DNA from 2 places in the Neobacillus sp. B24 genome. Region 2 is predicted to be linked to the other one. Evidence: riboswitches for the same ligand, from Rfam matches in the RefSeq annotation. Region 2 holds a riboswitch; the other holds the start of a gene.
What was found. Region 2 has a riboswitch for preQ1 ahead of ACZ43M_RS05535 (QueT transporter family protein). Riboswitches for the same ligand answer to the same signal wherever they lie in the genome.

Region 1 (7,861 bases), 2.2 Mb from region 2:
ATAGAACAAGAATGATAGAAAAAGCCATCAGTAAACTTCGCTTCATACTACTTTCTCCGCTTCTGCAAAAATGAAATGCCAAATTTTTTTCGATCAAACGGGTTTACTAACAATGCTGCTAAAAATTCTTTGAATGATAACGAAGCAATGGGTTCGAGATAGGCTATTTTAAATGACTCCAATGTAGATAAATAAATTAGAATGCTTAGAAAGCCAATAAATAGTCCATAGATTCCTAAAAAAATCGATAGTAGTAAGGTGAAAAGCCGGAGGATGCTTACAACTCCAACTAATGATTGATTCACTAGCGTGTAGCTTGCGACCGCTGATAACGCAATGATGACAATCATTGTAGGGGAGGCGAGTCCCGCTCGAATGGCGGCGTCCCCGATAATGATACCTCCGACAATCGAAACCGTTTGGCCAAGAACAGTTGGCATTCGAACTCCCGCTTCTCTTAACAATTCAAACAAAGCAAGAATAAAAATCGCTTCAAGGCCGATGGGTAAGGGCAAGCCTTCACGCGAAACAACGACAGTGGCCAACAGGGCGAACGGCAATTGATCAATATTGACAGAAGCCAGCGACACCCAAAAACCCGGCAGGAAAACGGCGACAATAAAACCGATAATCCGAATAACCCGCCCAAACAGAACTAGATAGTAAGGAAAATGGACATCCTCAGGCGATTTAAGAAGCTCAAAAAAATTGATTGGTCCAATTAGTACGGAGGGGGAGCCATTTACGATTAAAATAAACCTTCCGCGCAGCATGCTCTCGATGACATAATCGGGACGCGTGACATAATCGAATAAAGGAAACAAAGAAAAGGACCGATCCGAAAGCCATTGTTCCAATTGACCACTGCTGACAATACTTTCACCTTGAAGGTCAGCAAGCCGCTTTCTGACTTCCGCAATGATGTCTTTATTGGCTTTATCATCTAAATAAAGCAGGGAAACGTCTGTTTTACTTAGTGAACCAACGGTAAAGGACTCGCAATAAAGCTGTTCCGACTTCATTCTTTTGCGAATCAACGAAATGTTGACATTCATTTCTTCAGTAAAACTATCCTTCGGTCCTTTAATGGAAACCTCTGTCGTCGATTCCTGCGGTTTCCGTTGGGGCACATTGCTAATATCAAACACATGAAAAAACGGAGTCCCTTCCCGAAACACAATCAGGTAACCTGAAAACACAAAGTTGATCATTTCCTTCATGCTTATTATGTGCTGGACAGGGGGCAGCACGTCAAAATCCTTTCGTGGCTCTACACTGCCGATGCTTAGAAGAATCCGGTTAAAATATTCATTTAACTGTGTGGAGTCAAGCATTCCTTTGCAATAAAAAGCTTGAAGTTTCTCATCTTCTTCAATGGGGATAAATGTAATATCCGCATAATGATGAAAAAAACTTTTCAACTCCTCGCAGGACAATGCTCCTTTTTCTAAAGCATGATCGAATCGTTTCAAGTTCATATGTTTTGGGTTCCTTTCTTCATTGGCAGATAACTAATAATTAATAAGGCCAACGAAATCAACACGGCAAATAAGAGAGCAACCGGATAAAAGAATTTACCGACCATTGTTTGCACCCATATGTCACTTAGCGGAACGAAGATCAATATTCCTAACAAAATTGAAATAAGAACAAACACGTACTTTTTTTTAGAAGCAGGTGTTTCAGCTTTCAGCATGTTGGCAAGTAGGTAGAAGCCCAATGAAATGCGGATAATCTCGCCGCTTAATAATTGAAACACGGCCAAAAAGTCAACATGGGAAATATAGGATCCCAACTTGATAAGACGCCATTGTTCAAAGGCCGGGAACCGCATATCGGCCGCAACTACTGGACCAAAGGAGGACAAAGAACCCATCGTGGGTCCAAGAATCAAACCAACCAGAATCGTAATGAGAAGGAAAAGGTTGGCCAATGTAAACGATTGTTTTAAATGGTGCTGCAGAAGCAACAGCACAAGCAAATCAGCGCTTCCCCCAAGAATGACAATCGTCCCTTTGACAATGGGGTGAAAGCCATTACTAAAGACAGGGAATAGGTAGGAATAATCCTTTGCCGGTAGGGTAAATAAAGCGACGAAAATCCCAAGCAGCCAAACAAAAGGTAATAAAACCGCTGAAACATAGACTATCGATTTTAGGCCGCTATAGGCCGACCAAGCACTTATCAACAGAAAAGGCAGCATCACTACAAAGGCTGGCGTTTGCGGCAGGAAATAAATATGAACAGATTGAATCAAGTCATAAAACGAAATGGCACTTATAGTGAATACATAAACCGCAAGGATGCTGATGAAACCATAAGAAATGCCACCACTTGTTCGTGCTTTGATCCAGTCAAAAAGACACAGTCGCTGTTGGTTATTCTTCATGATCAAATAAAGGACCAACCCCCAAATGAGTAAAATCACATAGGCAACTAATGCGCATATCCATGCATCCCGCTTTCCATTTGCCAGCAAATGAGGAATGATGAGCACATGATTAGAGATACCAATAAATAGGATGAGAACAAAAAAGAATTGAGTTCGAGAAAAAAGCATGAAAACACCACCAAATAATTTCCTATCATGGTTAGGTTTAGTTTGTGTTTCCAAATTATGCATGGAATGGAAACGAGATAAACTTTTATTAAGCAACATTTCCGATGTTCAGAATAATTTTTTAATTTGACGAATGGGAAGGTCTTCATTATAGTAATGTTATTAGAGAAAAGAATACCCGTCTTGAACGGGAGAGGTTCATAGCTGATACCCTCTATAAAAAACTATGGATTCATGACAATAGGCCATGTCCATAAGGATGTGGCTTTTTATGTTTTTATCCTTGTTAGTTTGTAATAGAACGGAAGCGTGAAACTCTCTTGTGAAAGTGTGGAACCCACCATTTAACAGGAGGTTTTTTTATGTCTGGAAGAAGTCATGAAGAAGGTTTAAAGGATTTAACCCTACTCGGGAATCAAGGAACAAAGTATGTTTTTGAATATGCACCGGAAGTATTGGAGTCCGTCGATAATCTTCATCCGGACCGCGATTACTTCGTGAAGTTTAATTGTCCGGAGTTTACTAGCCTATGCCCACTGACCGGGCAGCCAGATTTTGCAACGATGTATATCTCCTATATTCCTGACAAGAAAATCGTCGAAAGCAAATCACTGAAATTATATTTATTCAGCTTCCGGAATCACGGGGACTTTCATGAAGACTGCGTCAATATCATCATGAATGATTTAATCAAGCTGCTAGATCCTAGGTATATTGAGGTTTGGGGCAAATTTACACCACGTGGCGGAATATCCATTGATCCGTGGTGCAATTACGGAAAACCGGGAACCAAGTATGAAGAAATGGCCAATTTCCGCTTGATGAATCATGATCTGTATCCTGAAAAAATTGACAACAGGTAAATGGAAACTCACCGATTGGCGAGTCCGTTAGGACGAAGACAGAGGTGTAGTTGAATTTATGCGCGCGAAGCTGAGATATGAAATTCTGATTAGCAAAGGTAGGAGTAAAGAAATGATTTTTTATTTAAATGGTATTTTTGTAGGATTATTAATTTTGGCCAATATCGTGGCCGTTAAGTTATTTAGCATTGGTGACAACATTATGCTGCCAGCAGCAGTCATTGTATATATTTTTACCTACCCCCTCATCAACGTGATCGTGGAGGTTTATGGAAAAAAAGAGGGGAAAAGAACCGTGCAGGCGGGGTTAGTAACACAAATTTTCGCTCTTATCTTTATTGCGATTACCGTGCATTTGCCGTCGGCACCAGTGTTTAAAGACCAAGCTTCATTTGAAACCATCTTAAATGGAAGCTTCCGGGTCATTCTGGCAAGTCTCATTTCCTACACAGTCAGCCAAAATCTCGATGTGTTTGTGTTTAATAAATTGAAGAGCAAGCATGGGGAGAAAAAGCTTTGGCTTCGTAATAACGCGTCCACCATGCTGAGTCAATTAATCGATACCACGATCTTTATCACGATTGCTTTTTATGGAACGATGCCAATCGCTATTTTGGGGTCCTTAATCATTACCCAGTACATTTTCAAATTTTTAGCAGCGATTTTAACGACTCCAATCGTTTATTTCCTTGTTAATCTCGCAAGAAGGATGGACTCTGACTCCAATGTTTCTAAAAATACAGTAACGAGATAACTATTAGCTTTATTTTAAAATGGCCGATGGATAAGAAATCCGTTGGTCTTTTTTTTGAAAATTACTTGCTGAAATAGAAATAAAGCATGAGATATATGAATAAACTAGCCCTATCAACAGAAAAACACCAAAATGAACAAACATTTCATTGTTATTGTAAAATTTCAAATAAATATAGTAATAGAATTCCTGCCCAATTGATCGTTGCGGTAAGGGAACTATTACAGTTCATTCTTCTTTGAAAGGGATGAATCCTATGGATAAAAAGCAATTAGTTGAAAGCGCAATCAGGGTGAAGGACAACGCCTATATTCCTTACTCCCATTTCCCGGTTGGAGCAGCACTATTATTAAAAGATGGCACTGTCATTAATGGAGTAAACGTAGAGAATGTTACCTTTGGAGCAACAAATTGCGCGGAGCGAACAGCCATTTTCACGGCAGTGACGAATGGCTACAAAAAAGGGGATTTCCAGGCGATTGCTATCGCAGGAAATACGGCAGATTATTTGCCCCCCTGCGGTATATGCAGACAGGTTATGGCAGAATTTTGTTCGCCTGAAATGCCGGTTTATTTAACAAACGAGAAAAGAGAAATCCTAGAACTAACGCTAAGGCAGTTATTACCTTATGCTTTTACTAATTTGGATATGTAATAGCGAATTCAGTATACATAAATAATGGTCAGCCCATTTAACGGGTTGACCATCTTTTATTTTCATAAACTTAACGGTTTAAGGAGTACTTTTCCAAATCGAGAGTTTGTATTCCTGTTGCTTTTATAAAACTTCCTTCGAAGTCGCCTGTTTTATTTGTTGACTTAATTATTTCTCTAAGGATTCCTTCCCCATAATGTTCAATCAAATACTTAATAGCAAAATAACTTTGTTTATATACATTTGTGTCTTCCTGCAATCTTGCAGCTTGCCATTGGTCTCCACCCTTCAATTGACCCAACGGTACAGCTTTGAAATGGGAGAATTCTACAATCGTTTTATCGTTACCTATGTATTCAGCGATTCCTTCTTGAAACCATAATGGATAAGCAGCAGAACCGCCTTTCGAATTGTCAATCAATCGTTGGAAAATATAGTGAGTATACTCGTGTAGGATAGATTTTTGGAAGAAATAAAGAGGTGTTTCTTTTTTTTCTAAGATTAACTCTTTATACTCATTATCAAAATAGGTAATCCCAACTAATTTATCAAAATCCGAATAAAATCCTGAAACATCCTCAAGGTCAGAAATCTGCTCCATTTCTTCCTTATCTTTAAATACGATCAAATCAACTGTTTTTAGTTTACTTGTTCCAAACACCTCTGCATTTTTAGCTATGGCCCAATCGATTGTTTCTTTTGTAATCGGCATAAGTTCTGAAAACTCATCTGGATAATAAATGGTAATATTTTTATATTTTTCTTTCAATCTGTTTTCCTTTAAATTTTTCTCAGTCTTTCCTTCAAAATTTTGGGTTAGTGCCATTTTGATAGATGAAAAAAAAGGAATATCCGCATTTGTTGCTTTTTCAAGTGTCTTATTTATAAATACACTTATTCCTATTGCTAGTAATAAGAAAATAATAAATAAAACAACAAAAAATGATTTAAACAGTTTCTTCATTTCTCCAACTACCTTTAGTTCTAATTTTCTAAAAACTCCTTCACTATAACTATATTAGCATAAAATGGTATTTCCTTTCGAAAAATTATTTATTGCATCAAGAATTGTTTTACTTCTTAAGTAAAAAGGAAAAAATACGACAAGCTAAAAGGAGGTAAAAGTTAGGATTCGGAGGGATTTGTAGATGACGACTTGGAGCGAATGCAGAAATACTAAATAAATTAGAAACAAATGGTATGTAACGCAGGATAACCCCTGCGTTTTTTATTTATCCAGCTTTAAAAATTTCCGGACACTGTGATACGGGCACTTGGTCAGCGACGTATCATCATCCCGCAGGAAGTATTGCCGCCACTCAAAATTATCCTCTGACCCATAACTGTTTAAATCAGGATGAATGGGTGCAGAATCGTAGTTGGCTAGCCGTTTTCTTACTTGTTTTTTTATTCTCTGAGCAAAATTTGCTGACTTGTTAAATGCCTGAAGAACCCATCTTGGCGTAATGGCAAGCATCATCACGTCAAAATGCCTGCTCTTGCGATTCTGATGAGAAGGTGTTGCGCAATACATAAAGTATTTTTCACCATTGTAACAGAACTCCCAAACCGGGTTATGGGGGTCTGTTGGAATATAGTTTGGCCATTCAAAGGCATCGAGGGCGCTTAATCCGCTAAGGTGCTCCCAAAATAGTTGTTCGTACTCTTCCACTCTATAGTCAGATTTCATTTTTTCGGGGGTTTGATAAAAGACAATCAGCGATGTGTATGGGCCGATTTCCCGTGAAACCTTTGTATAACTGCTTAAGGATTCCGCCAATTCATGTAAAGTGGAAGGTTCTCTGGGATCGCCAATAAAGCTATACCGCAGCTGGTTCTTTGCGAACCCGATGGTAGCCGGGATGCAGGGAAAGGGCTTTTCTTTATCGCTCATTTTCATTGAGAATTTCTCTAGGGCATTTAGTTCCCAATCTTTCAGATGTTCCCTATCCAAGGGATCATCTTTAAAAAGATCTTTCATATCTAATCACCTCCATGGATACTCCAGTATATTCATCGGTACAAGAGAGGGTAAATGTCCAACGAGAAACTTGGGTTAGAGCAGGGAGGAAAATACGGGATGGGATGGTATTTCAAAAATGTGATCCATGATATGATTGTACTTGGACTAATAGATTCAGAATTTAGCAAAAATGAGGTGATTGGCATGAATCTTGAAAAGGGTATGACTTGCCGTGTTTGTGGCAGTACTACATTTACGAGCGGAATAGTCAGTAATAGTCATGCAAAGTTAATGCCCCTGGACAAGGCATTTTTCAGTACGGGGTCTTCTTTGATATTTACCTTTTGTAAGGAGTGTGGGGAGGTATCCTCCATTAAAGTGAAAGATCCAAGTAAATTTTGAATGAGCAAATAAACAGAAGCACCTTTAGGTTCATTAGATAACCTCAACTTTATTAAAAGGTATCCATAATTTTATTATGTTAACTTATTTTTAGACATCAAATACAAAATACTTTGGGAAGAAGGAGATAGAATGGCGAGAGTAATCGGATTTGAATTAAACAGCCAAGAACCTAAAAAGGCGTCTGAATTTTATGCTAAAGTTTTCGGGTGGGAAATTGCCGAACCAAAGTGGGATTATTGGGCCCTTACAACCGGAAGCAGTGAAGAGTCTGGTATTGATGGTGGGATTGGAAAGGGCCCCAATGATTATCCACACGGTACCCGGATTCAAATTCAAGTAGATTCGATTGATGATGCCATTGCAAATGCTAAAAATAACGGAGCAATGATTGTCCGCGATAAAATGGAATTCGATGACTTTTATCTTGCTTACTTAGTCGATCCGGTTGGACTTGGTTTTGGGTTGATTCAACAAAAAAACAAAGATATATAATGATAATTCATATTCGAACGATAAAATAGGAGCAGGGCTTTGTAAGCCTGAGGAACGCATTGGTGTAGACCAGCATACGTACCCTGGTTTCAGGCAGTAAGGGTTTCTGTCTGTGCACCAAAAACACCCGAAGAACTTGAGGAAGGGTTAATCATCCTTAAACGTTTGC
Region 2 (7,861 bases):
CAAACTATCAAACACATAGAGCGATGGATGATATTACATACCTGATGGAATTGATGAAAAGGGTTAGTCCAAAGGGAAATCTGTATCTTCACGAAGTCCTGGAAAACGGGCCGATGCGGAAGTACCAGCCTGCCACTTCCAGAACGAGAATGGGTTAACTAAAAAAGCTCTGATGCACACAGGATGCATTCAGAGCTTTTTTGCGTATCTATTTATTGGTGTGCTCCCTCAGTAAACACTTGGAATGTGACCCCAAATTTGTCCGTAACACTACCATAGGCTGGGCTAAAGAAGGTTTCCTGCAGCGGCATTTCTACTTTTCCTCCGTCTGAGAGTCCATCGAACATTTTCTTCGCCTTTTCTGCATCGTCTGTAGAGATACATATCGTTACTTGTGTGCCGGTTTGATGTGGCTGTCCCGGGAATGTATCAGAAAACATAATTTCAGAATCACCCACTTTAATAGTAGCATACTTACACGATCCTTCGCTTCAGCAGGAAGCGGGAAATCAGGATTCTCTGGCATTTCTCCAAAAGATTGTTGAAACAAAACTTGAGCTTCTAAAGCTCTCTCGTAGAATTGAATGGCTTCCCGTGCATTTCCATCCATCACTAAATAAGGTATTAATCGTACTGTCATAAACATTCGCTCCTCGAAAAAATTTTATTAGTTAATTTTTTAAAAAAGAAATCCACACAGGTGACAGTATTAACTAATATTTACATTATAAGACAGAGAACTTATGTTCGCAATGTATTTACTAAATATAAATGAAATAAACATCATGGAAAAGTTGTAAAAGCGGGTAATATGGTGTAAAATTACACTAAATAAGATGGTGATACTATCCTCCAAAGGTGGGAAGGACAATAATGAAAAAAACAGTTATTACCCTGCTGCTGATTTGCCTATTAAGTTTCCCTTACGTTTTTTTCGCCATGTATCTTGATTTTTCTAAGGGGTCCATGTTAGGTTATGGGATCATGGTCGGTATGAGTCTGATATTGGGTTACACAACCAGATTTTCTGCGGCACTTCCAGTTCTCGTTCTCGGAAATCTGCTTTCCTTTGCCATTTCCTATTACCTCAATACGTCAATGGCAGTGAGCGAAAAATGGGGCTGGTATTTCAAACCTCTTACATCACAACAGCTCTTAATACTAGTAAGCATCCTTAACCTAATCCCTCAAATCATTGGAATAAAAAGCTTCCGAAACTCAAAAGACAACGACAAAAAGGCAAAGGTATAATCCTTTGCCTTTTCCATACTATTGGAGAATTTATAACTATCCGCCCGGGGAGGACAAATGTCCACGGGTGGTGCCTGATACCATTGATTGAAATTACTTATTTAAAGGTTCCAATGTACTTCGATTGCGGCCGGTAGATGGTGTTGTTTTCGGCTTGCTCCAAGATGTGGGCTGTCCAGCCGACAATCCTGCTGGCGGTGAACGTTGGTGTGAATAGGTCTGCTTGCATGTTGATGGATTTCATGATGGCTGCAGCATAAAATTCTACATTTGTATAAAGCGACCGGCCTGGTTTTAGTTCCTCCAACACTCTGACTGCTGTTTCTTCTGCAGCGATTGCAAGGTCAAGCCATTCATCCTGTCCAACCAAATCAAGTAATTTCTCCTTTAAGGCAATGGCACGCGGGTCATGCGTTTTATAAACCCGATGTCCAAACCCCATTAATCGCTCGCCTTTCAACAATTTATTGCGCATCACTTTTTCAGCATCCCCAACTGCAGCAACCTCATCCAACAGCTCGATGACTCCCGAAGGAGCACCACCATGAAGCGGCCCTTTCATCGTTCCGATTGCCGATGTCACAGCAGATACCAAATCCGATTCAGTCGATGATGTCACCCTTGCGGAAAAGGTAGAGGCGTTCATGCCGTGTTCGAGGGTGAGGATCATATAGGTTTCGAGTGCTTTCACGTGTGCTGCCAAAGGCATTGTCCCGTTAAGCATATAAAGGTAATTGGCGACATGGTCCAATTCATCCTGAGGGGGGACAAACTCTTTTCCTTCCAATTGCCTTTTGCGATAAGCGATGATTGTTGGAGCGAGGGCTGTCATTCGAATTGCCTGTGTAATGGTCGGCTTCCAGTCATATTTAGTATTTCCGGCCTCAGCGGAAATGACTGTTCTCATCACACTCATCAGATCCGTCCTCAGAGGAAGGAGGTCGATTATTTTTTTCATATATTCCGGTAACTTACGATAACTTACTAACTCCTGTTTCAGAGACCTTAACTGAACTTCATCTGGTAAATAACCATGCCAAAGAAGATAAGCAACTTCCTCAAAGGAGTAACGTTTAGTGAGGCTCCCTATCTCATATCCGCGATAAATAAGCTGCCCCTTTTCACCATCGATATGGCTGATTAACGTTTCAGCAGCGACGACTCCTTTTAACCCCTTTTGAATCATAAAAAATCTCCCCTTTCCTTATTTACTAATAGTCTATAGAATGAATGTAATTAAAAAAATTAAATAATTTTAAATTCATTGATTACTATTTTTAATAAGGAGGAGAGTAGAGTATGGAATTCCAATGGCTTACTACATTTATCACTGCTGCTGAATACGGGAATTTTCGCAGGACGGCCGAAATCCTATATATTTCGCAGCCATCTGTCACCGTTCATATTAAACAATTGGAACAAGAGCTTGGGATTCAATTGTTTGAGCGGGACGGAAAAAGAGTGAAATTGACAGAAGCGGGGAGAAGATATCTGGTTCACGCCAAAAAACTGATACAGGTTTATCAAGGCGGGCTCGAGGACATTCAGTCCTTCAGCCAAGGGTATTCAACGAAGTTTTCTATCGCGATCTCACCCTTGATTGCGGATACGATTCTCCCGTATGTGTTAAAAAGTTACACGAACAAGCATCCAGAAGTGGAGATTTCGGTAAAGATTATAGAATCAGAAGGTATTGAACAAGCGGTTTTAAAAGAGGAAGTGGATATTGGACTGTCTTGTCTCAACAGTCGGCACCCTGAATTAATTAGCAATCTCTTATATAATGACCGGGTAATCCTGGTTGCTCCGCATGACGGACGGGATTCTGAATCGGCACCACCCTTGGATGAAGAAGAGGTGCTAACTTCTAACTATCTATTGACACACAATCATCCAGGTTACTGGGATGGCCTTTGTCACGCGGTAAAAAATAAATACCCAAGTGTGAAAATGATGAAAGTATCCCAAGTTCATATTACGAAAAGATTCATTGTCGAAGGATTGGGGGTCTCCTTTCTGCCAACATCTACAGTCAGAAGGGAGTTGTTAGAAGGAAGGCTCTTAGAAGTAGATTGTCAGACAATCCATTTACCTGAAGCCAACACCTACGCCATCATGAAATACGAGCACACCAAACAAAAAGAATTCCTGGAGTTTATCTCAAACTATCGAATTTAATAATGGTGTCAAAAAATGGTGTCAGGCACCATCCGTGGACAAATGTCCGTGTAGGGTGGACATTCGTCGGTGGTGCCTGACAGTAAAGCCTGTTACTTCAATTTTGTTAGGTATCTTTCGGTTACGATATTTCGGTGGTGAATTTCGTGACCCGCGATGATGTAGGCGATGGCCCGGGTGGTGACCGCGAGATTATTGGCGTTCCCGACGTTTGTCCATGCTTCCTCTGGCATGTTTTCTATTAAAGTGATGGTTGCCTTGCGCACTGCTAGAAAATCTGCAAGGACGTTTTTCAATGGCAAGTCACTCATTTGCGCACCCGCAATATAATCATTTTCATCAAATCCTGCCAGTGGAGTCTTGTCTCCTCGGCCGACCCGAAGCAGCCTGTAGCTCATAATTCTCTCAGTATCGGCCATATGGCAAAGAACTTCTTTTATGCTCCATTTACCAGGTTCGTAGCGAAAATGTTCATCTTCTACTGAAATCCCTTCGAACAACGAAATCACATTTTCTAGGTTTTCTTTTAGAATCGATAAAATATCCCCTTCTGGAACTAATCCAACATATGGTACGTAATAGTCGGGAAACTCATTGTTATTTGGACGCTGAACCACGCTTAAAAACTCCCTTCCAATCATTTATTTTTCCATAAACACTATCCTTATTTTATTATCAATTTCCGTAAAATACCAATAAAAAAGCTGCTGCCCGGTTCAACTACCCAAGCAACAGCTTTTGAATACTATTTAAACATCCTATCAAAACGAACACGCTTGTTTACGAAATACATTACTGGCATACCGACAGCCATGACCACGAATTCACCTGCAGCAGTTGTTAACCATGTAAACATGAATGGCAGATCAAATGCCAAATGTAACTCAAGCGCAATCAGGAACATCGTAAATGTAAATACGACTGTGTTCACAATCATTCGTGCCCAGAGACCTTTGATAAACTTGGCGCACATGATTGTAATGAACAAGGCAATTAACGACTGGCCGACACCGAAGATGAGGTCATAGGCCTTCATTGGCGAGAAAAATAAATTCGTTAAAAATACCCCTAAAATAATTCCATATAAATACTTTTTGTTGAAAACGATGAGGTGGTTGAACATTTCCGAAACCCGGAACTGTACCTGTGTAAAACCGAATGGCTGAATTAATGCTGAAACCACGATATACAAGGCTGCCACGATTCCGTTTACAACAATTTCCTTTACTCTGCTGCCCGACTGACCGGAGGCAGCTGCTCCGTTTCCAGCACCCATTTGTGCCAGTGACTTTGTTGGGTTTTCCATATTCACTTCTCCTTAGTTTTTTATAGTGGGAGGTTCTCGAACCACTCAGTTTTATACTTCCAAACTAATATATTAATATAAACCAATGGCTTGGTCAATTCCACTTTTTTGAAAAATAATGAAACTCCTTGTTTATAAAAACGTATAACATAGAAAAAATAAAGGGGGCGGAACCATGTTTGAATACAAATTTGAAAAAATAGAATTAAGCAAGTTAAGCGGAAAACCGAAAGAAAGCTATCAAGATATCATTCATCAAAATGCTAGGAAAGGATGGCGGCTGGTGCAAATTTTTGCTCCGGGGGTAGGTGCTTACGGGTCGGCGGCTTACTATGAAGCTATTTTTGAAAGAAGAATAGATTGAAAAAGAAGGTGAAGCTGAAGAATCAGCCTCACCTTCCTTTAATTATGGATTTCACTGATTAATGCATGAATATTGTCTTCGCTGTCTTTAAAAAATGTCATCCATGTCTCACTTTGTCCCATCTTTGCAACCACGTGCGGTTCATCAACGAATTCAACGCCCTTTTCCAACAACTCTTTATAACTGAGCTTAATATCTGGGACTTGAAAATAAACCACAGAGCTTGGATGCGCAAACTGCTCCTTTTCTGGAAGGCTCAGCAGAAGACGCAAGCCGTTACATTCGAAGAAGGCCATTGTATCAGTATTAAACAACAGCGGCAGTTCCAGCTTTTCTTTGTAAAATACAACGGCTCTTTCTATATTTTTTACCGGTACCCCAATTTGTCCAACCTTTTGAATATTTGTCATAAACATTCCTCCTACCCCCACTCATCATAAATCATCCATTTGGATAATTATAGCAATTTTAAAAAAATAATCTAGATAGTCCGATTTTTAAAACTGCATTGTTCATGCTACATTGTTAGTATGAGGGAGGGGACCTGCTCGTGCTGCATCATCTTGAAATATATGTTTCCAATTTAAAGAGGACCATCGACTTTTGGGGATGGTTTTTGACAGAACTGGGTTATCAACAATACCAAAAATGGGATTACGGTATCAGTTGGAAGTATGGGGATACGTATATCGTTTTTGTGCAAACAGAGGAACGTTACCTTGATCCACCATACCACCGCCGGAGGGTTGGGTTAAACCATGTCGCCTTTCATGCGGAATCAAGAGAACAGGTTGACGGTATCACAGAAAAGTTAAAGGAGAAGGACGTGAGCATTCTCTATTCAGACAAACACCCGTATGCTGGCGGCGAGAATTATTATGCTGTGTTTTTTGAGGATCCTGATCGGATAAAGGTCGAATTGGTAGCACCTTGAAAAATAGGATGGAAGGAGAGTGCTGTGTATGAGTTTAGTTGAGATTATTGTCCTCAATGATGAGGATGCCCGCACCGCCGAAGCTCATGGGGCGGACAGGCTTGAACTCGTTTCGGCCATTGGGGAGGGAGGGCTGAGTCCAAGTTACGGTATAATCAGAACTGTTGTGGAGAGTGTACGGATTCCAGTAATGGTAATGGTTCGGCCACATAGTTATTCCTTTACGTATCGAATAGGAGAATGGGCAGCAATGCGTGAGGATATTAGAATTATCCGTGACCTTGGTGCTGCGGGAATTGTATTCGGTGCAATCACGGACATGGGCACGCTGGATAGTGAACTGCTTGGAATGATTCTTGAGGAAAGCAGAGGTCTATCGGTCACGTTTCATCGTGCGATTGATGAGGGAAACACTCTGGAGATCTATCGTTCCCTAATTGAGGGACATTTTGGGGTTCAGCGGGTGTTGACTTCAGGTGGAAAACCAACTGCCATTGAGGGCATTGACACGATAAAAAGCATGATGGAAATCGGCGAGGGGAGTACTCAGTCGCCAATTATCATGCCTGGTTCGGGATTGACAGACAAAAATATTGGTAAGGTACATAAGGAACTGCAAGCTTTAGAATACCATTTCGGTTCAGCGGTCCGGCACGACGGAAGCTTCCGTAAGCCAATCAATGGTAAGGTAATTGAAAAAATAAAGCACGACGTTAGTTGAAAGTTTATGTGTTGGCAGCAAAATTAATAAAGGAACCGGCAAAAATGCCGCCAATAAGGGCTATTGGCGGCAAAACTGATAGCGAAACCGGCAAAAATGCTGCCAATAAGGGCTATTGGTAACAAAACTGATAGCGAAACCGGCAGAAATGCTGCCAATAAGGGCTATTGGCGGCAAAACTGATAGCGAAACCGGCAGAAATGCTGCCAATAAGGGCTATTGGCAACAAAACTGATAGCGGACCCAGCAAAAATGCCGCCAATGAAAGAAATACCCCTTACCCCAGCGTCCGCAGCCCAATCACACCGATAATTATCAGCACTACACTTATTAACCGGCCTATGTTTTTCGATTCCCCGAACAAATACATATTAATCAGCACTGCACCAGCCGTACCAATCCCAATCCAAATCGCATAGGCGATGCTTACTTGCAAATAATTAAACGAGTGATACAAAAGAAGAAAGGAAGCGGTAAAGCCACCGATATATAGCACGCCATTGCGCAGTGATTTCATTTGACTGTATAATTTCAAGCCGGCTGCCCCAACAATTTCAGCTGTTCCGGCTAACAGGACAAACAACCAGCCCATCTTTAGGCAGCCCCCTTTAATGCATTTTCATCATCCCTATTGTCCGCCAAGTTCAAGCCAATAACGCCTATCACAATAAGTAACATAAAAAAGAGTTTACCCATACCGATGGACCCGTCGAACAAAAATACATCCATCAACACCGTTCCAATCGTGCCTACTCCTGAAAAAATGGCATAAACCGTACCGGTAGGAAGCGTTTTGCACGCCTCAGGCAGAAAGTGAAAATCGATTAAAATAATCGTGATAACAATCCCCCATTGCCACCACGTTTCCGCAGTATTAAACCCGTACACCCATAACAATTCAAACAAACAGGTCAAAGCGACAAATATCCAGGCTTTATTCATTTTCTCACCTCTTCATTCACGACCCCGTATAGTATTTTAGGATAGCACAATGCCGGGAAGAAGTTGCCACAGGCAGCTTAAATAAACATGGAAAATGGTGTAAAACTCTCCTGAGCGTGATTTATATCACAAAACACCATCTAACAAACCTTTATAATGTTTTAA

Region 1: another riboswitch for preQ1. It lies ahead of queF (preQ(1) synthase); the one in region 2 lies ahead of ACZ43M_RS05535 (QueT transporter family protein).

The regions. Positions count from the first base shown of each region.
Region 1 is NZ_AP035777.1:3,309,800-3,317,660, reverse strand. It holds gene ACZ43M_RS16220 (Ger(x)C family spore germination protein) at 1-46, opposite strand, end outside; gene ACZ43M_RS16215 (spore germination protein) at 48-1,478, opposite strand; gene ACZ43M_RS16210 (endospore germination permease) at 1,475-2,560, opposite strand; PreQ1 riboswitch class I at 2,748-2,794, shown strand; gene queF (preQ(1) synthase) at 2,923-3,423, shown strand; gene ACZ43M_RS16200 (queuosine precursor transporter) at 3,536-4,177, shown strand; gene ACZ43M_RS16195 (cytidine deaminase) at 4,425-4,832, shown strand; gene ACZ43M_RS16190 (collagenase) at 4,903-5,796, opposite strand; gene ACZ43M_RS16185 (YqcI/YcgG family protein) at 6,061-6,813, opposite strand; gene ACZ43M_RS16180 (hypothetical protein) at 6,868-7,197, shown strand; gene ACZ43M_RS16175 (VOC family protein) at 7,330-7,692, shown strand; partial or broken gene ACZ43M_RS16170 (hypothetical protein) at 7,783-7,861, shown strand, end outside.
Region 2 is NZ_AP035777.1:1,116,593-1,124,453, forward strand. It holds gene ACZ43M_RS05505 (exonuclease domain-containing protein) at 1-158, shown strand, start outside; partial or broken gene ACZ43M_RS05510 (VOC family protein) at 213-640, opposite strand; gene ACZ43M_RS05515 (hypothetical protein) at 874-1,251, shown strand; gene ACZ43M_RS05520 (citrate synthase/methylcitrate synthase) at 1,349-2,437, opposite strand; gene ACZ43M_RS05525 (LysR family transcriptional regulator) at 2,551-3,429, shown strand; gene ACZ43M_RS05530 (DinB family protein) at 3,522-4,046, opposite strand; gene ACZ43M_RS05535 (QueT transporter family protein) at 4,175-4,705, opposite strand; PreQ1 riboswitch class I at 4,742-4,786, opposite strand; gene ACZ43M_RS05540 (DUF4177 domain-containing protein) at 4,911-5,099, shown strand; gene ACZ43M_RS05545 (VOC family protein) at 5,138-5,515, opposite strand; gene ACZ43M_RS05550 (VOC family protein) at 5,650-6,033, shown strand; gene ACZ43M_RS05555 (copper homeostasis protein CutC) at 6,062-6,754, shown strand; gene ACZ43M_RS05560 (hypothetical protein) at 6,751-6,876, shown strand; gene ACZ43M_RS05565 (DMT family transporter) at 7,032-7,346, opposite strand; gene ACZ43M_RS05570 (DMT family transporter) at 7,349-7,696, opposite strand.